3 regions of the Nonomuraea sp. LPB2021202275-12-8 genome follow, and region 1 is predicted to be linked to each of the others. Evidence: riboswitches for the same ligand, from Rfam matches in the RefSeq annotation. Region 1 holds a riboswitch; each other region holds the start of a gene.
The links. A riboswitch is a leader RNA that binds a small molecule or an ion and turns the genes downstream of it on or off. The one in region 1 is predicted to bind cyclic di-AMP.
Positions count from the first base shown of each region.

Region 2: it holds a riboswitch for cyclic di-AMP, as region 1 does, so the genes downstream of both, V5E28_RS09160 (C40 family peptidase) here and V5E28_RS36465 (glycoside hydrolase family 25 protein) in region 1, are expected to answer to the same signal.
Region 3: it holds a riboswitch for cyclic di-AMP, as region 1 does, so the genes downstream of both, V5E28_RS04895 (CHAP domain-containing protein) here and V5E28_RS36465 (glycoside hydrolase family 25 protein) in region 1, are expected to answer to the same signal.

Region 1 covers NZ_JBAHWD010000029.1:60,185-62,439, forward strand. The annotation lists gene V5E28_RS36460 (lysine N(6)-hydroxylase/L-ornithine N(5)-oxygenase family protein) at 1-853, shown strand, start outside; cyclic di-AMP (ydaO/yuaA leader) riboswitch at 1,230-1,365, shown strand; gene V5E28_RS36465 (glycoside hydrolase family 25 protein) at 1,378-2,109, shown strand; gene V5E28_RS36470 (hypothetical protein) at 2,226-2,255, opposite strand, start outside.
Region 2 covers NZ_JBAHWD010000004.1:138,621-140,875, reverse strand. The annotation lists gene V5E28_RS09165 (3-isopropylmalate dehydrogenase) at 1-428, opposite strand, end outside; cyclic di-AMP (ydaO/yuaA leader) riboswitch at 528-668, shown strand; gene V5E28_RS09160 (C40 family peptidase) at 933-1,325, shown strand; gene V5E28_RS09155 (class I SAM-dependent methyltransferase) at 1,343-2,158, shown strand.
Region 3 covers NZ_JBAHWD010000002.1:232,373-234,627, reverse strand. The annotation lists gene V5E28_RS04900 (Gfo/Idh/MocA family protein) at 1-920, shown strand, start outside; cyclic di-AMP (ydaO/yuaA leader) riboswitch at 1,040-1,177, shown strand; gene V5E28_RS04895 (CHAP domain-containing protein) at 1,191-1,856, shown strand; gene V5E28_RS04890 (YciI family protein) at 2,044-2,255, shown strand, end outside.

The DNA.
Region 1 (2,255 bases):
GAGTGACGGCACGCTGACCACCCGGCGCACCCGCGACCTGGTCGTCGCCGCCGGGCTCGAACCGGTCCTGCCGGAGGGCGTGGTGAGCGGCGAGCGGATCTGGCACAGCGACGAGTTACTGGACAGGCTGCCCGAGCTGCGGGATCCGCGCCGGCTCGTCGTGGTCGGAGCCGGGCAGAGCGCCGCCGAGGTGACCGACCACCTGCACGCCGTCTTCCACGACGCGGAGGTGTGCGCCGTCTTCGCCAAGTACGGCTACACCCCCGCCGACGACAGTTCCTTCGCCAACCGCATCTTCGACCCGGTGGCCGTCGACCACTTCTACACCGCGCCCGACGAGGTCAAGTCGCGGCTGCGCGCCTACCATGCCTCCACCAACTACTCGGTGGTCGACCTGGAGGTCATCGACGGCCTGTACCGCCGCCACTACCAGGAGAAGGTGCTGGGCAAGGAGCGCCTGCGCATCCTCAACGCCTCCCGGCTCGTCGACGTCGACAAGGACGAGGCGGGCGTGCGCGCCACCGTGGAGTTCCTGCCCACCGGTGAGCGCACCCTGCTGGACGCCGACGTCATCGTCTTCGCCACCGGCTACCGGCCGGCCGACCCGCTCACCCTGCTCGGCGCGATCGGCGAGCACTGCGACCGGCTGCCCGGCGGCGGCGTGCGCATCGGCCGCGACTACCGCGTCGCGACCCCACGGGCGGTGCGCTGCGGCATCTACGTCCAGGGAGCCACCGAGCACACCCACGGCCTCACCTCCACCCTGCTGTCCAACACCGCGGTCCGGGTGGGGGAGATCGTCCAGTCGATGGCCGACCGGCTCCGCCGCGGCACCTACGCCATGTCGCGCTGAGCCGCGTCGTGGTGGCGGCCGATCGGGATGACCGGCGGAGTCACGCCGACGGGGTCGGCCGTCGCCACGCAACGCCCGCGAAGACGTCCTCGACGAGGTCGGTCTATCGGCGCGCCTGGTCGAGGTCGTGCGGCGCCATGACGACCGTGCGGGCCTTTGCCAAATTTTACCGAGCGCGAAAACCCCGGCGGGTACGGGGTTTCGGGGGCAGGTAAGGCTCAGTCAGGCCATCTGTAAGGTTTGCCTACTTGTGCACTTATGGGGCTGTATATACCTTTTGCCTCATCGTGGCACACGGATCGGGCTCCCCTCGCCCATCCGTTGCCCATTCGTTGACCGGACCGTGCGCTGTCCTGGCGAGCCCCCTCCTCGGGACGGCGCACGGCCGCCGAGTCCGCATCTCGCGGAGCCGGGGACCCAAGTTTCTGGGGTGAATCGGACGCCTTGCGTCCGTAGGGCACTTCCACGCCCGAACCCGTCAGCTAACCCGGTAGGCGGCATGGAAGCAAGGAGTCAATTCCCTCATGCCCGAGCCTCGGCTCGCCGCCCTTTCCCCCAGGCGCCTGCTGAACCTCCCCGGCTACGCCATCGCCGGTGCGATCCTGGCGGCGGTCGCCCTGACCGGCCCCGCGTACGCCGTCGACCATCCGCCGGCTCACCAAGGCCGCGAACAGGTCCCGCTCACCTACGGCCAGGACGTCTCCAACTACCAGCCCCAGCACGACTGGAACGCCAGCCCCGCCAAGTTCGGCATCATCAAGGCGACCGAGGGCGTGAGCTTCCGCGACGGCACCTTCGCCCGGCACTGGCGGGAGCTGGACAAGAAAGGCATCGTGCGCGGCGCCTACCACTACGGTCACCCCGGCAACGATCCCGTCGCCGAAGCCGACCACTTCCTGTCCGTGGTGAACGCCCAGCCCGGCAAGCGCGGTGACCTGCTGGTGCTGGACCTGGAGACCACCGACGGCCTGTCCGTCGAACAGGTCAACAACTGGGCCAGGACCTGGCTGTCCTACGTCGAGGACACGACCGGCATCACCCCGATGTTCTACAGCGGATGGAACTTCGCCGACACCTACGGCAGGGGACTGGCCGAATATCCCCTCTGGGTGGCCCACTACAGCAAGCCCAAGGGCACCGTCACCCCGCCCGCGGACTGGAAGTACTGGACCATCCACCAGTACTCCGACACCCCCGTCGACCAGAACGTCTCCTCGCTCACCCCCGACGGGCTGCGCGCCCTCGGCCGGCGCTGAGGCGAGCTATGGTCGTAGTTCAGCCCTTTCGGCAGCGGAGATCCGCAGCATACGCAGACACCTGGCACGACCGCCCACGCAGCCAACTTCCGGCAGGCGCACGCCTGGGCATGCTCTCAGGCGAAGTGCATGACGATGGCCAGCCC
Region 2 (2,255 bases), on a different contig from region 1:
CGCATGGTGCCACCGGTGCCGGCGTAGAGACCCTCGGTGCCCTCGCGGATGACGACCATGTCGATGTCCTCGGCCGGGGTGTCGGCGAGGGGCGTCTCCACGCCGGGGAAGAGCTTGACCGGGCGCAGGTTGACGTAGTGGTCGAACTCGAAGCGGATGCGCAGCAGCAGGTCGCGCTCCAGGATTCCCGGCGGCACGCTGGGGTCGCCGACGGCGCCGAGCAGGATCGCGTCATAGCCGCGCAGCTCCTGCAGCACGGCGTCGGGCAGCGTCTCGCCGGTGCGGTGGTATCGGGCGGCGCCCAGGTCGTAACGGGTGGCCTCGATCTTGGTCCCGACCGCATCGAGGACCTTCAGCCCCTCGGCCACGACCTCGGTGCCGATGCCGTCACCGGGGATGACTGCCAGACGAATGTTGCGCGACTCCATGGGCGTACCTTACCGGCTCGTCTCGGCTGACGAACACATGATCTCACGGGCCGGACATTTTACCTTTGTCCTATTTGCGGGGATTTGACCGTTTCGTTAGAGTTCCCCCAGCCTAATCCACACAGCACTGTGTGGAGCCGGGGACCCACCCCAACCTGGGGCGAATCGGCATCAACGCCGTAGGGCGCCTTCCAAGCCCGAGCCCGTCAGCTAACCCGGCCGGCCGTATGGAAGGACAGTCCCCTGTCTCGCATCGCCATTCTCCTCGCCACCACGGGTCTCGTACTCGCCGCCGCCCAACTGCCGGCGAGCGCGGACCCTGCGGACACCCCCGAAACCCCCCAAACCGCTGAAACCCCCCGCACCGCCGAAACCCCCCAGGCCGCCGAAATCCCCCACGCGGCCGAAACCCCCAAGAGCGTCACCCTCACCGCCGCCCAGGTCGAGAAGATCCGCAAGCGCAGCCGCCCCCAGCCCGCCTGGAAGGCCGCCCTGTCCTTCGCCATGGACAAGCGCGGCATCCCGTACGTCTGGGGCGGGACGAGCGAGCGCGGCTACGACTGCTCCGGCCTCATGCTCAGGGCGTACGAAAGCGCCGGCGTGAAGCTGCCGCGCACGGCCGCCCAGCAGTACTCGGCCTTCGGCAGGAAGATCGCCTGGGACGACCTCAAGCCCGGCGACCTGGTCTTCTTCAGCGGCCTCGGCCACGTCGGCATGATCTCCAAACCGGGCCACATGGTCCACGCCCCGCACAGCGGCGACGTCGTCAAGGAGGAACGCCTGTCCGCCTGGCGCCGCGACGCCTTCGTGGGCGCGGTACGGCCCGACCCCAAGGGCGTGCGCCAGGCCTCGAAGCCCGCCTTGATCCCGGCCATGCCCACCGCAAGCACCCTGTGACACGTAGCGTGTGAGGCATGGCAGCCGAGAAGGTGCATCTCACCAAGGAGAAGGCGACTCTCCTGGCCACCCTGTACGGCAGGGCCCTGGACGCGCGGTCACCGGAGCCGATCCTGGGCGACGACATGGCCGTCCAGGCGATCGAGCGGATCGACCACGACTTCACTGAGACGGGCATCACCCGCCGCAGCGCCGCCTCGGTGGCGTTCCGGGCCCGGTTCATGGACGAGTGGGCGACCGGCTTCCTCGCCGCGCATCCGGACGCGGTGGTGCTGCACCTGGGCTGCGGCCTGGACACCCGCGTCCACCGGCTGGACCCGCCGCCCACCGTCGACTGGTACGACGTGGACTACCCGGACGTCGTGGAGCTGCGCCGGCGCCTGTTCCCGCAGCGGCCCGGCTACACGATGATCGGCTCGTCGGTCACCGACCTGGCCTGGCTGGACCAGGTGCCGGGCGACGGCAGGCAGGTGCTGGTGATCGCCGAGGGGCTGTTCTACTACCTCGACGAGGCGGGTGGCCGGGAGCTCGTCCGGCGGATCGTGGACCGGTTCGCCGGCGGGCAGCTCGTGTTCGACGCCCTGAGCAGGCTCGGGCTCAGGCTGCAGGTGCTCAACACGCCGGTGCGCAGGGCGAAGGCCAGGATGCACTGGGCCGTCGACGGCCCCGAGCACCTGCTGTCGATCCATCCGAAGCTGCGCTGCGTGACCATGCTGAGCGCGCTCGACCTGACCGGACCCGGGTTGCCGCCGGGTTTCCGCGCGGCGGCTCGCCTGATGAAGCTGGTGCCCGGGATGGCCCGGGCAGCGGCCTTCTACCGGCTGGAGTTCTGAGGGACGCCGCCGTTGTCGCGGCGGTCCAGCGCCGTCTGCAGCGCCTGGGCCGCCTCGTCCTCGTGCTCGTCGGCGCCGTTCCAGGAATACATCTCGT
Region 3 (2,255 bases), on a different contig from region 1:
GTGGCATCGCTCGGACCGTGGGCGCGGCGATCGTGGCCGAACCCGGGATGCGGGTGGCCGCCGTCGGCTCCCGCGACCTCGGCAGGGCCGAGGCGCTGGCCGCGACGCTGGGCGCCGAGTCCGCCTACGGCTCCTACGCCGAACTGTGCGCCGACCCCGCGGTCGACGCCGTCTACGTGGCCACCCCGCACGCCCAGCACCTCGAGGTGGCCGAGGCCGCGATCGCGGCGGGCAAGGCGGTGCTGTGCGAGAAGCCGCTCGCCGCCACCGTGGCCGACGCCGAGCGCATGGTGCGCCTGGCCCGCGAGGCCGGGGTGTTCCTGATGGAAGCGATGTGGATGCGGTTCAACCCGCTCATCCAGATGCTGGCCGCCGACCCCCGTTTCGGCGAGATCCGCTCGGTGCACGCCTCGTTCGGGTTCGCGCTGCCCTACGATCCCGCGCACCGGCTCTGGGCGCCGGAGCTTGGCGGGGGCGCGCTGCTCGACCTGGGGATCTACCCGCTCGGGCTGGCTCAGCTCCTGCTCGGCATGCCGTCGGGCATGCACCTGACGGGTTCGCTGGCGCCCTCGGGGGTGGACGCGGAGGCGGCCGGGGTGCTGCTCTACCCGGGTGGCAGGCGCGCCCTGGTGGACGTCTCGCTGCTCGGCCACTACCCCAACTCCGCCAGCGTGGTGGGCACCGAGATGCGCGCCGACATCGACGCCCCGTTCTGGGCGCCGCGGCGGGTGGTGCTCAGCGGGCCGTCGATGGAGCCGGAGGAGCACGTGCTCGATCCCGCGGACAACGGCTACGCCGGAGAGCTGCGCGAGGTCAGGGCCTGTTTGGTAAAGAATCGGACGGAGAGCGCGATCATGCCTCTTGACGAAACCCTTGCCATGATGGGACTTCTGGCCGACGCTCGCGGGCAAGTCCCCTAACTGGCGGTTTATGCGCTTGTAATCCTCTTGCCGTGTGTATTACCTTGTGGGGCATTCGAGGCATACGTCCGGTTTATCCGTTCGTTGCCAAACCATCGCAATGTACGCATCACAGGATCCCCCTGTGACCGCTGAATCCGCCATGTGCGGAACCGGGGACCCACGTCCTTTGGGGTGAATCGGCACCATCGGTGCCGTAGGGCAGCTTCCACGCCCGAACCCGTCAGCTAACCCGGTAAGCGGCATGGAAGCAAGGAGTTAACCCCCTCGATGGCGAAGCACCGTCTTGCTCGTGCCCTGAAGTCAGACCACCTGCGCGCCGCCCTCGGCGCGACCATCATCGCCACCGCGCTGGGCACCGCCGCCGTTCCGGCCTACGCGACCCCCGCCGTGCAGGATAACGTTTCCAAGCAGAACAAGCCCGACGACGCGAACAAGATCAATGTGACCGCCTCACAGGTCCTGGAACTGGCCAGGCAGCAGGTCGGCACGTCCGAGAACGCCCGCGGCGGCGGCACCAAGTTCCAGCAGTGGTACGCCCGGTCCCCCCGCGCCATGGAGACCGTCCGGCGCGACGGGGGCGACCCCACCGCCTACCTGAACGCCGCCTGGTGCGCGATGTTCGTCTCCTGGGTCGGCGAGCAGACCGGCGCCCGTCCCCAGGTCGGCTGGGACGCCTACACCGTGACGCATGCCAGGTGGTTCAAGAACAACAACCGCTGGGGCACCGTCGCCAAGCCCGGAGCCGTCGTCTTCTTCTCCTGGAACGGCGGCAAGAGCATCGACTCCATCCAGCACGTCGGCTTCGTCGTCAAGGACAACCGGAACGGCACGATCTCCACGATCGAAGGCAACACCGGCAACGGCAAGGTCGAGGAGCGCGTCCGTCCCAAGTCGCAGGTCGTCGGCTACGGCTACCCGCGGTACGCCGCCTGATAGCGGCCACTTCACCCCGCAGTACTTTGCCCCGTCGAGAGCGCGCATCCCGGTTGCGGATGCGCGCTCTCCACGTTTCCGGAAAAATCTCCACACGTGTGTCGATCCGGCCGCCGGTGGTTCGACGCGTCGATGAGGGCCCCGCAGGGAGCCGTCCGGACGAGAGGGAGATCGCACCGTGAAGTTCATGATCGTGGGCAAGGCCAGCGAGGAGACCGAGGCCGGCGTGATGCCCAGCCAGGAGCTGGTCGACAACATGATGGCCTACAACGAGGCCCTGGTGAAGGCGGGCGTGCTGCTGGCGGCCGAGGGGCTCTACCCGAGCTCGCAGGGGGCGCAGATCGCCTACAGCGGCGGCAAGGCCAAGGTGATCGACGGCCCGTTCGCCGAGGCCAAGGA